Regions from separate parts of the Staphylococcus ratti genome, predicted to be linked through region 2. Evidence: riboswitches for the same ligand, from Rfam matches in the RefSeq annotation. Region 2 holds a riboswitch; the other holds the start of a gene.
The links. A riboswitch is a leader RNA that binds a small molecule or an ion and turns the genes downstream of it on or off. The one in region 2 is predicted to bind thiamine pyrophosphate.

Region 1 (7,975 bases), 770 kb from region 2:
TTAGATATCGTCACTCCTAATGGTTCTGTTTATAAACAAGACAATGTTGAAATTGTTGTCTTACAAACAACAGCAGGCGAAATGGGTGTGATGCATGGTCACATTCCGACGGTTGCACCATTACGTATAGGACATATTAAAGTAAACTGCAATGGTCAATCCGATTATATAGCTGTAACTGAAGGTTTTGCAGAAATTCGTCAAGAAAAAGTCAATATCCTTGTTCAGTCAGCTGAATCTGCTGATGATATCGACTTAGAGCGAGCGAAATCTGCGAAACAACGCGCTACTTTTTATCTAGATGGAGATAAAGAAGATACGGATTTTAAACGTGCTGAACGCGCATTAAAACGTGCTGAAAACCGTATTGAAGTAGCAAAATTTAAATAATCTAACATTAAAACCCACTGATGAAAATCAGTGGGTTTTAACATGTAACGGGGATTAAGAAAGATGGCGATTTATACATTAAAATTTGAACAATTGTATATACAAATTAATCAAAAAGACGTATGATGTTATTTATGTGATTCTTTAATAAAAAGATAGAAATTCACTACAGGTATAGACATAGACGATTACATTGGGAATTAACGTGTAAATCATGTAAAATTGAATAAGATTAACTTAAAAGGGGCAACATAATGCAATGGAATATTTAGGACAATTTGCGGTTGTACATCTTATCATGCATGTGCTCTGTATTTGTGTTGCGTATTGGTTTTTAAATGCGATCCGATTAGATCAATTTTTTAAAAAAGGTTACCCACTGCAAGTTCAGGTTGCAATGATATTTGTTGCGATTTTGCTTGGAACGAGCGTGAGTGATTTTATTATTGATTTATTACAATTTTCAACTCAAATTCAATACTTATTCAAATAAATTTGTAAGATAAGTTTAAGCGTATTGCAAGAAGTTTATAATTAATTATGTAAGTGTGTAAATAGTGGAGGATGTAAATAACATGGATAAAATTATTGTAAAAGGCGGCAATACCCTCAAAGGGGAAGTTCAAGTTGAAGGAGCTAAAAATGCTGTATTACCGATTATTACAGCTTCATTGCTAGCGAGTGAAGGTAAAAGTGAGCTTATCAATGTACCTGCTTTAAGCGATGTTGAAACAATCAATAACGTCATCAGTGTCTTAAACGCTAAAGTGAAATATAATGAGAAAAAACAATCTGTTACTGTAGATGCTTCGAAAGAGTTAAAAGAGGAAGCACCTTATGAATATGTAAGTAAAATGCGTGCAAGCATTTTAGTTATGGGACCACTTTTAGCGCGACTTGGGAAAGCTAAAGTAGCATTGCCGGGTGGATGCGCTATCGGTTCAAGACCTATTGAACAGCATTTAAAAGGCTTTGAAGCTTTAGGTGCTGAAATTCATCAAGAAGCAGGCTACATTTATGCAGAAAGCCCACAAGGTTTAATAGGTAATGATATCCATTTAGATTTTCCAAGTGTAGGTGCTACACAAAATATTATTATGGCGGCGTCATTAGCTAAGGGCCGTACAGTGATTGAAAATGTAGCGAGAGAGCCTGAAATTGTTGATTTAGCGAACTATATCAATGAAATGGGCGGAGACGTTAAAGGTGCTGGAACAGATACAATTATCATCAATGGTGTAGAAACATTGTCCGGCGTACAGCATTCCATCATTCCAGATCGTATTGAAGCGGGTACGTTTATGATTGCTGCAGCGATTACACGCGGTGATGTTTTAGTTAAAAGTGCCATTCAAGAACATATGACAAGCCTTGTTTATAAACTTGAAGAAATGGGCGTTCATCTTGAAACAACAGAAGAAGGGATTCGTGTTACGGCGCCTGAAAAGTTAAATCCTGTAGATATTAAAACATTACCACACCCAGGTTTTCCAACCGATATGCAGTCACAAATGATGGCGTTATTATTAACTGCTGAAGGGCACAAAGTCATTACAGAAACGGTTTTTGAAAATCGTTTTATGCACGTAGGTGAATTTAAGCGAATGAACGCTCAAATTTCTGTCGAAGGCCGTAGCGCTAAAATTGAAGGCAGAAGTGAACTGCAAGGTGCGCAAGTTAAAGCCACTGATTTACGTGCAGCAGCTGCATTGATTTTAGCTGGATTAGTTGCTAAAGGTGAAACAACAGTAACAGAATTAAAGCATCTTGACCGTGGATATGTGAACTTCCATGAAAAATTAAAAGATTTAGGCGCAAATATTGAACGTATCAATGCTAAAAAATAATTCATGGGCACTCTGGTCGTGGTTACAACGATTAGTTAGTGTGCAACTCACGTTATTTATAATCGTCGCCGTTGCTTTATTCTTTATAGGGTTAATGATGGGCTTTTTAATTAACCAAGATAATATTTTGGATGCGCTGAATCCCAAATTTTGGGAACATTTTAAAGAAATCATTGGAGGTTAGTTCATAATGGAAACAATTTTTAACTACAACGAAATTAAACAAATCATTCCACATCGTCAACCTTTTTTACTTATTGATAAAGTGGTTGAATATGAACCTGGTCAACGTTGTGTAGGTATTAAACAAGTGTCTGGAAATGAACCCTTTTTCCAAGGACATTTTCCAGAATATGCTGTAATGCCAGGTGTACTGATTACAGAAGCATTAGCACAAACGGGTGCTGTTGCGATGTTAAATAGTGAAGAAAATAAAGGTAAGCTTGCTTTGTTTGCAGGAATTGATAAATGTCGTTTTAAAAAGCAAGTTGTCCCTGGAGATACGTTAAGATTAGAAGTTGAAATCACTAAAATTAAAGGTCCAATTGGTAAAGGTACTGCAAAAGCTACTGTGGATGGACAAGTAGCTTGCCAATGCGAATTAACTTTTGCCTTACAAGATCCTCAATAATTGCTAGAGGCTCAGATAAAGCATTTATATTTTGAGAAAATAAAACGATGAGGCTAGGGTATCACGTATTATTGTGTTAGGGCGCTTAAGGAAATGACATACTTAACACAAATTGTAATCCTAATCTCATCGTGCGTATATGAAACGGTGCATGATTAAACAGTGGTTTCTCATTAGATAATGTATGTGCTATCTGTTAGCCTTATTGTTTACTTATTCTTCTTGTCTTTCATCTTTAAGTCGAGGCTTAGATTGCATCATGCGATTAAATGTTTTTATAAGTGCTTCGCCTTCAAGGCCCTCACTAACTAATTGTTCTAGTAAATTTTCTGCATAAACTTGACGCAATGTATAAATGTGACATTCAAAGACGACAGATATCGTTTCTTTGAGTGGTGTAATATGTTTGATCGTTGCATCAAACAAAGCGGGATCGTTCGATGGTCGTGTAATGACGACGCGAATATCTAACAACGCTTCAGCGTCCATATATGCTTGCATTTCTTCTAAATGGATATCGGATATTACGATTTCCAATAACCAACCAGTCCCACTATTTTCTTTGTTTATAATGACGCCATCTTTTAATTCATATTCAGTCACTGCACCATTTTCAGATACAATTTGAAAACGCAAGGCTTTAAATGTCTTCATTGATTCGTACCCCCTTAAAACTTTCTCAATTTTACGAAATAAGAATATTTATTTTCAATTATAACGTAAATTTTGAAAAAATTCCTGAAATGTATGATGAATAGTATCAGTTTGATACGCAATATACCATTTTTCAAAGCTTGCCATTAACGGCATGAAATGCGTATGATAGTGTCATACAGAAAGGAGGTGACATTGATAAATCAGTTTCAAGCGACAGGTATCATTACTAAAGCCCCTAACTATTTTGATACTGGTGAAACCCCATTTGTCACTTTTTCATTAAAGGTAAAACGGGATTATAAAAGCAAACATGATAAACCTATTTTTGATTATTTAAATTGTAAAGCTTTTGGAACCGTTGCAACCTATATTCATGAAACATGTCAAGAAGAGACACGCGTTGCAATCAGTGGCCAAATACAAAGCCGAAGATATGAGTATCAAGGAGAGCGACGCTATGCAACTGAATTGGTTATTTTCCAATTAGAACATCTATCCTCATAGCTCTGTGAAAAAGCACTATTCCAATAATCCAAGCTTATTAAACGATAATATCATCCATTTATACTAAACCTTATAACCATTTACTTTCCTACTCCCGATCTTTCCAATGACATGAAACACGAACCATTGAACAATGATATCGTATATTTCTACTCAATTTTATTTTCACTTTAATCTTTTTTCTCACATGTGTATTAATGCCTATTATATTGAGTGAAACAATAGGGGATAGAAATCCTTTTGATTTCGTTAGCCTATGCGCCCGTCGCTCAAAAATAGTTTCATTTATTCACTTAAAGCGGAGATTTATCTACGTGTATTGACATTAAATATGTAGATATCTCCGCTTATTTTTAAGCTTTATATACGTAGTTGAGCGAGGGCGCGATATGTCCTCGTTTTACTTTGTAATATATTTGTAATGAAAATGGTACTTTATTTAATGTCAATGTCATCTTTTTGAAAAAGACTGGTGCTATATTATTTGTGAACATAACAGATTTTCATACCAATTACTGGAGGATTACTAAATGAAAAAATTACTTTTAGCAACATCAACAGTAGGTTTATTAGCAGCGGCACAATTTGCTACTAATGCTGAAGCAGCGCATCAAGAGCATACACAAGTTCAAGAAGGTGTTCACTTCATTCAATGGGGTGATACTTTAAATAAAATTTCAAAGAAATACGATGTTACTGTACAACAATTAAAAGACTGGAATAATTTAAAATCTGACCTTATCATCGCTGGTGAAAAATTATATGTAACAGAGGCAGCGGCAGCAGCACACAGTGCTACTTCAACGCAAAACTTTGTTTTACCAACGTCATCTAGCTTTGGTTCATTCGAAACAGCTACTTACAACCAATCTACAAGCTATTCAGCACCTGTAAATTACACGACGTCTGGTTCATATGAAACTTATACAGCACCAGCAACTCAATATGTAACGCCGTCATATTCACATGTTCAAACTCAACCAACATCTCATTACCAAGCACCATCAACAGCTGCTGGTTCTGGTTCTGTATATCAACAATTTATTAATGCTGGTGGTACACCTGCAATGTGGAATTCTATCGTTTTACCTGAATCAGGTGGTAATCCTAATATCGTTAGCCCAACAGGTTACAGAGGGCTTGGTCAAACAAAAGAAGCTTGGGGAACAGGTAGTGTAGCTACTCAAACTCAAGGTATGATTAATTATGCAAACTCACGTTACGGTTCTGTAGAGCGTGCAGTTCAATTCCGTTTAGCTAACGGATGGTGGTAGGCGATTGTAGAAATCGTCTGAAGCACTGACTTATTTTTGAGTCGGTGCTTTTTTTTATTGATATTCTGTAATGGTTTTGTTACGTTTAATTTAATTAAATAAAAGACTACTAGGGGAACCGTATGGTTGAGATGAATGATATTCAGACCCTTTGAACCTGATATAGTTAACACTAGCGTAGGGAAGTAGCGTAGACATTAAATCCTTTTTATGATGACTAGGCTACTTTATCATGTAGTCTTTTTTCATTTGAAAGGAGTTTTTTTATGTTATTTTCTGAAATTGTTAAACGTGAGGCGTCAACAATTATTGATGGTATTTATGGTGATGAATTTATTCAAGGTATGATTCAAGGGGATATTCCTGAAGAGGCAATCAAACATTATTTAAGAGCGGATGCACGCTACTTATTTGAATTTGCCAAAATTTATGCATTGTTAATTCCTAAAGTGGATTCTAAAGAAGAAATTGAATTTTTGACGGAACAGATCGCATTTGCAGCTTCTGGGGAAGTTGAAGCGCATCATATTCTCGCAGATTATGTCAAAGTACCGTATAATGAAATTATTAAAGAAGGAGAATGGTATCCTTCTGCGGATCATTATATTAAGCACATGTACTTTAATGCCTATCATTATGATGATGTGGCCTATACGATTGCTGCAATGGCACCTTGTCCATACGTCTATCAACAAATTGCGCAACGCGCGTTACGTGAAGTAGACTTTGACGCTAACCACCCATTAAAAGCATGGTTTGAATTTTATGCTGAGGGAATGGATGAATTAATGGAACACATTGATACGTGGTTGAATGCATGTGCAGAGCATGCGTCTGATGCAGAGCGAGAACAACTAAAACGAAACTTTTTAGAAAGTACAATGCATGAGCGAAACTTTTTCAATATGTCGTATCACCAAGAAACATGGAATTTTGGGGGATAAAACAATGAATAAATTAAAAATCGCATTAACGATTGCAGGTACAGATCCTTCTGGCGGTGCCGGCGTCATGGCAGATTTAAAGTCATTTCATTCCTGTGGTGTTTATGGAATGGCGGCAATAACGAGTATCGTAGCTCAAAACTCTTTGGGTGTACAACACATTCATAATTTAGAGCAAACGTGGGTGGAAGAGCAACTTGAAAGTGTATTTTCTGACGAACCACCACATGCTTTAAAAACAGGTATGATACCAACTATAGATATGATGACTATGATAGCAAACCAGATTAAAAGTAAGTCTATTCCTTATGTGATCGATCCAGTTATGATTGCGAAAAGTGGCGATTCGTTAATGGCGCCACAAGGGAGACAAGCTTTAAAAAATACGTTGCTGCCACTTGCAGATGTTGCCACACCTAATATTCCAGAAGCTGAAGAAATTACCCAAATGAAACTGCAAACAGAAGCAGAGATAAAAAAAGCTGGACGCTTTTTTATCAATGAAATTGGCTCCAAAGGGGTTGTTTTAAAAGGCGGGCATTTGGAAGGGGATGCACGTGATTATTTGTTTACTAAAGAAGGAGAATTTACATTTACAGCACCCCGTTTTGATACATTGCATACACACGGTACAGGATGTACTTTTTCAGCAGTCATTACTGCTGAGCTTGCGAAAGGAAAGTCTGTTTATGACGCGGTAGCGAAAGCGAAAGCCTATATTTCATTAGCAATTGAGCATACGCCTGAGATTGGGCAAGGGCGAGGCCCGGTCAATCATTTCGCTTATCAACAGTTGAAGGGTTGGGATTAGAATGAAGAGTTACTTAGAAAAAATGAGAGCAACACAACCGCTTGTAGTTTGTTACACCAATGATGTCGTCAAAAATTTTACTGCGAATGGATTATTAGCATTAGGCGCGAGTCCAGCGATGAGCGAAGCGCCAGAAGAGGCGAAAGACTTTTTTAAAATCACACAAGGTTTGCTCATTAATATAGGAACTTTAACTCGAAAAACTGGAGAAGATATGCTCGAAATTGCGAAACAAGCTAATGATCAAGGTGTTCCAATTGTTTTTGATCCTGTTGCAGTAGGTGCGTCACAATTTCGAAAAGACTATTGTCGTCAATTTTTAGCTCAAGTGGATGTTGCTGTTATAAAAGGAAACGCTTCAGAGATATTAACTTTAGTAGACGAATCGACAACGATGAAAGGCACAGATAGTTCAGATGATATAGATACAATAACTATTGCCAAACGCGCTTATGAACAATTTCAAACAGCTATTGTAGTCTCAGGTGAAAAAGATGTGATTGTTCAAGATAACAAAGTGATTGAATTGGACAATGGTGTTCCGCTACTTACTAAAATTACAGGTGCAGGTTGTTTATTAGGTGCGGTCATTGCTTCATTTTTATTACGACAACCAAAACCAGAATTAGAAGCATTAGTAGAAGCGGTGTCCATTTATAACATTGCCGCAGAACATGCCGAATTAAGTGAGGGGGCGGATGCGCCAGGAACATTTTTAGTCTCATTTATAGATGCTTTAAGCCAAGTGGATACGGCAGCTTATCACCAAGAAATTAAAAAGAGAGAAGTGCAATAATCATGAGATTTCAACGAGACCAGTTACGCGTGTATTTTATTGCTGGCACGCAAGATATTAAAAAGGGGAATTTAGAAGCGATTTTAAAAGAGGCACTTGAAGCAGGTATTACTATGTTTCA
Region 2 (7,975 bases):
AACAAGACTTAAATAACCATAAGATTTTAGTCATTGTTCAAAAAGATACTTTACGTCATGGAGAGGTAGCGCATAACAATGCTGCTTACATTGATGAGTCTACTGACACGCACAAACCTTCTGAACATAAGGGAGACATCGAGTGAAAGTAAGTTGTTCGTTAAACATTTAAAATATAAATGACCTATGTAGGGGTTGGGACATTGCACAAATACTCTAAACTACGTGAGAGTATGCCCACAATCGTGCCTTGTCCTAGCCTCTATATTTTTGAAATGGACATCAAGCGTGGTTCAAAACAACGTTATGATAACGTCACATTGTCACACGTCGAAAAGACTTCTCCCCTATTAGTTGAATGTCTGAGCGATTGTTCAATGACATCTATGCTATACTGTTATCAATCAAAAGAGGTGAGCGTAATGGAATTTATACAAATTAAATCTGCAAAAGATAAATGGTTCGAACCTGCACTCGATTTTTATATGGATAAATTAGACCCCCTTGTAACTGAAGATGAATCGGTTTTTATCCAATCCTTAAAAACTGAAAAAACACAAAACGATTATGTCTTTTTAGTCGGTATTGAAAACAATCGCGTGGTGAGCTTCTCAACAGCACATTATGAGGCAACAACAAACACTGGTTTCATCATATATCTCATTGCTGAACCCGGTGAACATTGTGAGGCTTATTTAAAAGCTACGTTAGTTGAAATTGAAAAAGGGGTTAATCAATTATCGAATCAACTTCACGGACGAAATGTTAACTTTTTTATGTTTGAATCCACACTTGAAGCACCTGATGCCAATAATGAAGTAACGAAAGATATCGCTTTTCGTCGCCATTTTTTAACCGAAAACGGTTATGAAAAACAAACTCAAATTGCTTATGTTCAACCATCCCTGAACCGTAAAGGAAAGCCCGTTCCACTTGATTTATATATAAAAGCAAATATTCCTCTCACTAAAGATATTTATGGCACAAGTGTAAAATCATGCTATATCTTAAAGTACGTTTTTGCCAATCGCATTCCGCGTAAAGTCATTTACCCGTTACTCATAAAAATGGACTTAAGTAGAGATATGAACGCATAAGCCCTTGAAATCGTATTTCAAAGCCGTTACAATAAGGTGTAAGTGAGACTGACGGGTCAGTGAACTCAGACTACCGTATGTCTAAATAGACTGATATAGAAAGGATTCATTCATATGCTAACAAAAGAGTTTGCACTGAAATCAGGGCTAAGTGAAAAGCAAGTGCGTAAAATTGTACAGCACTTAGAAGAACGTGGCTACCAATTGAAAAAAACAGAGTACCGTGGGCGTGAAGCAACGGATTTCCAAGAAGAAGACATCGAGTTATTCCAAGAAATTGCAGAACGTGTTGGACGTACAAACAGTTACGAACTTGCATTTGAAGAACTTGAACAAGAAAAAGACTTTTTACAAGTTATCGTTAAAGAGGACAATCATAACTTACCAAGTGACCAACAATTTCCACAAGTTATGCAAGAACTTAAGGCTGAAATCGACAAAATGCGTGAAGAGCGTCAACTATTAGGTCAAATGATTTCTCAAGTACACAAACAACAAGAAGAATTAAAATCATTACATAATCAGCTTAACAGCCAACTTGAAACAAATACAAAATCATTAAACGCCATTACTGAAAGTCAAAAACAACAAACTGAACAGTTATCCAAAACACAAGAAAGTATCGAGTCTCAAGCGAAAGAGCAAAAAGAGCTTGTTACAACAATTAAAAACAACAACGAACAAAAAGGATTTTGGCAACGTCTATTTGGCGGTTAAAATCGTTTAATAACATTCCAATTTAATACATGTGCTAGGGGTGCTCTTAATTGAGCTGAGAAAGACGTCATCTTAACTCTTTGAACCTGAAGTGGTTAGTACCAACGAAGGGAAGCAAAATGCATTTTATAATCTAAACTATTGATATATCTTTGTATTTTTCTATATAGCGTAGCCTCTTGCACATGGTGTAGGAGGTTTTTTGTATGCAAAAAGTGATAATTATTGGCGGCGGTGTAATCGGTTTATCCATTGCTCGACAACTTTCAAAGGGTCCTTATCACATTTCAATTATAGATCGCTCTACTCCACGAATGAATGCATCCTATGCTGCTGGAGGTATGCTAGGCGCACAAAATGAATTTTTCGAAGACACCCCACTTTATCGCCTAGCGATGCAAAGTCGTGCGATGATGCCAGATCTAGCACGTCAACTTTATAATGAAACAGACATAGATATTGAATTTCAATCCCATGGTCTCATCAAAATCGCTACAAACAAGCAGGACATAGCCAAAATTCAACAGCAATATTCATTTTTAAAACGAGATGATCATCGTATCCATTGGTTTTCAAATGCAGAATTGTACAGTATGTTCCCTCACCTTTCACTAGAATCAACTGCCGCATTTAAAATTCAAGACGATGCACAAATCAATGCAAATTTATATACTCAAGCACTCACCCGTTCGGTAAGTACACAAAACAACATTCATTTCTCCCCTCATACCGAAGTACTGCACATTGCACAGAAATCAGAAGGTTATGAGGTATCTACATCTAAAGGGACGATGTATGCAGATATTTTAGTCATTGCTGCAGGCGCGTGGAGTGGCAAATTATTAAATAACTTAGGGATTTTCATCCATACACATGCCGTTAAAGGCGATGTGAAACTCATCGAAACTTCCTTTCCTTTAACACAAGCAACACTATTTAATACAAATGGGTGCTATATTGTCCCTAAAAAACCAAATCGTTACCTTATTGGTGCTACTTCAGAATGGGATAATTGGTCAACAACGAATAATAAAAACAATTTAAAGTGGTTAGACGACGCAAGCCAAGAGATGTTACCCAAATTACGTCATCATCGTACAGTGAAAACATGGACAGGCATTCGACCAATCACCACAAATGAACATCCGATTATGGGGAAAATTTCTGATTCTCTCTATGTCGCAACAGGTCATTATCGTAATGGTATACTTTTGTCTCCGATTGTCGGAGACTTAATGGCTAAAGCAATTCAAAGCGATGCAACTGCATTGCACAAACTTGAATATTTCTACCAATAGTAAAATAACACTTGCTTTTACACCTATAACCTATTATCCTTATTTTATAAATCGGAATTAAAAGGAAGCGTATAGATAATGACTACATTTTTTATTATTCTCAATTTAGCCATTTTTATATTCGTATTAGTCGGCTTAGGTTGGATGGCTAAAAAACATATCAAATTTCCTAAACGTGTCTTTTTGGCATTAGGTTTAGGTGTTATACTCGGCTTAATTTTGCACCTTGCATACGGAGCAAATAGCAAAATCACAACACAAACAACAGAATGGATCGGTATCGTAGGACAAGGGTATTTGTCACTTTTAAAAATGATCGTTATTCCTCTCGTATTTGTTTCAATTGTAGTAGCATTTACCAAAATTGATATCGGAGAAAAGTTCGCAAAAATGGGCGGACTCATTTTTATGTTTTTAATTGGTACTGTTGCAATTGCCGCTATGGTCGGCGTCATTTATGCAATGCTGTTTGGTTTAGATGCCTCTTCAATCGATTTAGGTCAAGCAGAGCAAGCTCGTGGTTCAGAAATCACAAGCCAAGCTAAAGAAATGACTGCTACGACATTACCTGCTCAAATATTAGAATTATTACCTGCAAACCCATTTTTAGATTTCACAGGGGCGCGTGCAACTTCTACAATTGCAGTAGTCATTTTTGCCGCATTTATCGGCTTTGCCTTTTTACGCGTTTTACGTAAAGAACCTGAAAAAGGAAGTCTACTCAAACGAGGTATTGATGCCGTTTATGCCCTTGTAATGGCCATCGTCACTTTCGTACTTCGTTTAACACCGTACGGCATTTTAGCGATAATGATTACAACCATTGCGACTAGTGATTTTTCAGCCATTTGGACGCTAGGTAAATTCGTTATTGCGTCCTATGCTGCATTGCTGACGATGTATATCATTCATATGCTTATTTTAGTCGTTTTAGGTATCAATCCTTTACAATATATGAAGAAAACGGCTGAAGTTATTTTGTTTGCTTTTACATCTCGTTCAAGCGCAGGCGCGTTGCCTTTAAACATTCAAACGCAAACACAACGTTTAGGTGTGCCACCTGCTATTGCGAATTTCTCTGGCTCATTCGGCTTATCTATTGGTCAAAATGGTTGTGCCGGCATCTACCCAGCCATGTTAGCAATGATGGCAGCGCCAGTGGCAGGTGTTGAAATCAATTGGCAATTCATTTTAACGTTAATTGTCGTCGTTGTGCTAAGTTCTTTTGGTGTAGCGGGTGTTGGCGGTGGTGCGACATTTGCTTCAATCCTTGTTTTATCAGCTTTGAACTTACCGGTAGGTCTCGCAGGGGTCTTAATCTCTGTCGAACCGTTAATCGACATGGGGCGTACAGCACTTAATGTGAATGACTCCATTTTAGCCGGAACAGGTACTGCTAAAATCACAAAACAATTAGATGAAGATACTTTTAAATCTAATCAATACGATGAACTAGCTTCTGACCATGTCTAATTGATTCAAAAATAGAAACTGATACTCTGGGTATAAGAAAGCCTCAAAATTCGAGAAAATGAATTTTGAGGCTTTTTTGTCACCTTGGAAGAGCTATCCCAATTATATATAGCTATTTGATATATATTTAGAGTATCTACTCAACGCTACATTTTTAAGTATACTTTTTCAAAAAATGAGTTTAAAATATCGTTCAATTCTTGCGGTGTATCATTCATAGGTTGGTGTTTCGTATTTTTTATAATAGCTTGACGTGCATTGGGGTTAATTTCTTCTAAATAAGTATAGATACTGTTTAATTCTTTAGGAAAATCTTCTGATCCTCTTACCAATAACATAGGTGGATTATTTTTATATTGCTTAATTGCCCTCACATCTTTATATGCGCTCAAACCAAGATTTAAAAATACCGAGCGGTGCGATTCAAGGAGCGCTTTTTTAATATAGCACTGGGTTCTAAAGTTATCCGAACACATTTTAGGGTTAAGTTGACTTACAAGTTTCCACGGTATTAGTCGATAAATTATTTTTGAATACTTGATTTGTTTTTTCTCCTTATCAGACATGATTCTATGTTGTCCCCAACTACCTATGAGTACGAGCGCATTCACCTTATCTGGATAACGATAAACAAATTCTTGAAGCGGATTTCCGCCCCATGAATGACCTACCAAAGTCGCTTTTTCCATATTAAAAAACGACATCATTCTGTGTACATCTTCTATAGCATCTTCATAAGTCGGTACACCTTGCTTCATAGAAGATTCACCTTGCCCTCTAACATTTACGAAATACAAATCAAAATTTTCGAAAGCATGGTACTGATTTTCCCACATTTGACTACATCCGCAGGCACCATGATAAAAAATGATATGCTGTTTTTTCGTTTTGTCTCTTCCCGGTCTATGGTAAACAATAAGGTCACATCCCGAAACCGGTATTTCATATCGTTTAAGCGCTTCACTTTGAATGGTAATATCTTTCCATTCTGAAGATAATATTGATTTCTCAAAAGCACGTTTACTTTTCATTTTATTTACAACTCCTATATTCATCTGATTAACAGAGTCTTTCATTTATACATAAATCAATTTTAATTTTATAGCATATTATTTGAAAAATCTAATCTTCACTAAGTAATTGGTTAAAATGCCAAAGAGCCAATTAAAAAAAGTATCGTTGCTGCTGAAGACGCGCCTTCTTTAATATAAAACGGCTTCAAAATTCAATCTTTCGAATTTTGAAGCCGTTTCGGGAAAATTAACATCCTATTTTTTATTAAATCCTGAAATTTGGAGCCATTCTAACATTTCTACACGCTGTTTACTGTTCATAAATTGAGAAGTTTGTTCTGACCACGTTTCAGTACGTTCTCCATTTGTACGTGCTTTATAATAGTTAGACACGGTTTCATCGTAAGTTTCAATTTGCGCTTCTAACTGTTGTTCATCATGCGAATAGCCATCAATGTGAAATACATGGTCTAACGGTAAACGCGGTTTCGGTGTACCTGCTTCATCCTCTGCAGGCTCTCCAATCGCCATACCAAATAAAGGAAAAGTATATTCTGGCAGCTCTAAAATTTCACGTACACGCATGACATCATTACGTAATGAACCTAAATAAACAATGCCATAACCCATGTCCTCCGCCGTTAGCGCAATATTTTGTGCCATCAACGAAGCATCTACTGTGCCAACTAATAACCCTTCTGCCGATTCAAAGCTGCTTTCTAAATTAACATCTTGTTTGTTACTAGCCATTTGATGACGGTGATAGTCGATGACAAATACAAGCAAGTAACCATTTTCAAGAACGTAAGGTTGACCAGAGACTTCTTTCAAAGCTTCTTTCTTTTCAACGTCTTCCACGCCAATAACCGTTGTAGTTTGTAAATAACTGGACGTGGAAGCCATCTGACCTGCTTCAATTAATTTTTTGACAACTTCTCGATGAATCGCGTTTGGTTTAAATTTTCTCACAGAATGATGTTTTTTCGCTAAATCGTATACATAATCTGACATAAATGCCACCCCTTATTGCCTTTTTCTACATTTTATCAAAATCTTTTACACCACGCATAAAAGCCGTTTGGTTAGAAATATTGGGCAATAGCTACTCACATTTCATTAGGAAACTCAGTTAGGAAGCTGCCATTAAAACTCACCTAATTGAGAAAATTTATACGTAATTGATATTGAGATTTTGAAAAACATTGTAATAATCTGTGTATGCTTTCTCATTTTACAAGCTAATTTAAACATTCTTTAAATTGTATTTAAACTAAAAATGAGCATTATCGTTTGACGTGCTCTATAATTCGTGTATAATAAGACTCAAGATTAGAATTATTATTAATAAGGAATCATGCTAAAGAAATGCACGTATTCTAATCAATAATAATTATTATCATATTTCTAGGAGGAATTTCATTATGTCTTTAATCGGTAAACAAATTGAAGAATTTTCAGCACAAGCTTACAATGCAAAAACTGATGAATTCGTAGGAGTAACACACGAAGACTTAAAAGGTAACTGGAGCGTAGTTGTTTTCTACCCAGCTGACTTCTCATTCGTATGTCCAACAGAATTACAAGACGTTCAAAACCAATACGCGAAATTACAAGAACTTGGTGTTAATGTATATTCTGTATCAACAGATACTCATTTCGTACACAAAGCTTGGCACGATCATTCAGATGCGATTAGCACATTACAATATGTAATGATTGGTGACCCATCACAAGCAATCACACGTAACTTTGACGTATTAGATGAAACTACAGGTCTTGCACAACGTGGTACATTCATCGTTGACCCAGACGGTGTCGTACAAGCTGCTGAAATCAATGCTGACGGTATTGGCCGTGACGCAAGTACATTAGTACACAAAATCAAAGCTGCTCAATACGTACGTCAAAACCCAGGTGAAGTTTGTCCTGCAAAATGGGAAGAAGGTAACGATACACTTACACCAGGTTTAGACTTAGTAGGTAAAATCTAAGGAACTAGTTAGAAATTAACTGCGCGTCTGTCATCTTTTGATGATTTTACGCGCAGTATGAAAATTTAATTCCGAAAATTTTGTTAACTCATTCTAAACTGATAAATAAATTTGTTTTAGGCATACAATTAAGCGTTTGATTCCTTTTTCTCTACTCTTTTTATAAAGGTTGTCAAACGCCTCATTATTGCCTGGGCGGGACAGCAATCTTTTTATGAATGAGATTGTTGTCCCGCTCTTAACCCATTCATAAATTTTAGGAGGCCAATTGTATATGTTAAATCAAGAGTTAAAACAACAACTTACGCAACTACTTGATTTGATGGAAGGTGACGTCGTGTTCAAACTAAGTGCTGGCACTGATGAACACTCTGAGAAGTTAAGCA

Region 1: linked by a shared signal. The riboswitch ahead of tenA (thiaminase II) and the one ahead of thiO (glycine oxidase ThiO) in region 2 are both predicted to bind thiamine pyrophosphate.

The regions. Positions count from the first base shown of each region.
Region 1 is NZ_CP086654.1:714,670-722,644, forward strand. It holds gene LN051_RS03275 (F0F1 ATP synthase subunit epsilon) at 1-390, shown strand, start outside; gene LN051_RS03280 (DUF1146 family protein) at 650-883, shown strand; gene murA (UDP-N-acetylglucosamine 1-carboxyvinyltransferase) at 966-2,237, shown strand; gene LN051_RS03290 (DNA-directed RNA polymerase subunit beta) at 2,224-2,421, shown strand; gene fabZ (3-hydroxyacyl-ACP dehydratase FabZ) at 2,428-2,868, shown strand; gene LN051_RS03300 (YwpF-like family protein) at 3,082-3,522, opposite strand; gene LN051_RS03305 (single-stranded DNA-binding protein) at 3,712-4,029, shown strand; gene LN051_RS03310 (LysM peptidoglycan-binding domain-containing protein) at 4,560-5,303, shown strand; TPP riboswitch at 5,405-5,504, shown strand; gene tenA (thiaminase II) at 5,570-6,247, shown strand; gene thiD (bifunctional hydroxymethylpyrimidine kinase/phosphomethylpyrimidine kinase) at 6,252-7,058, shown strand; gene thiM (hydroxyethylthiazole kinase) at 7,060-7,854, shown strand; gene thiE (thiamine phosphate synthase) at 7,857-7,975, shown strand, end outside.
Region 2 is NZ_CP086654.1:2,264,829-2,272,803, forward strand. It holds gene LN051_RS11100 (general stress protein) at 1-146, shown strand, start outside; gene LN051_RS11105 (hypothetical protein) at 423-1,097, shown strand; gene LN051_RS11110 (DNA-binding protein) at 1,212-1,814, shown strand; TPP riboswitch at 1,841-1,944, shown strand; gene thiO (glycine oxidase ThiO) at 2,021-3,112, shown strand; gene LN051_RS11120 (L-cystine transporter) at 3,191-4,585, shown strand; gene LN051_RS11125 (alpha/beta fold hydrolase) at 4,732-5,616, opposite strand; gene LN051_RS11130 (NADPH-dependent oxidoreductase) at 5,854-6,609, opposite strand; gene ahpC (alkyl hydroperoxide reductase subunit C) at 7,020-7,589, shown strand; gene ahpF (alkyl hydroperoxide reductase subunit F) at 7,864-7,975, shown strand, end outside.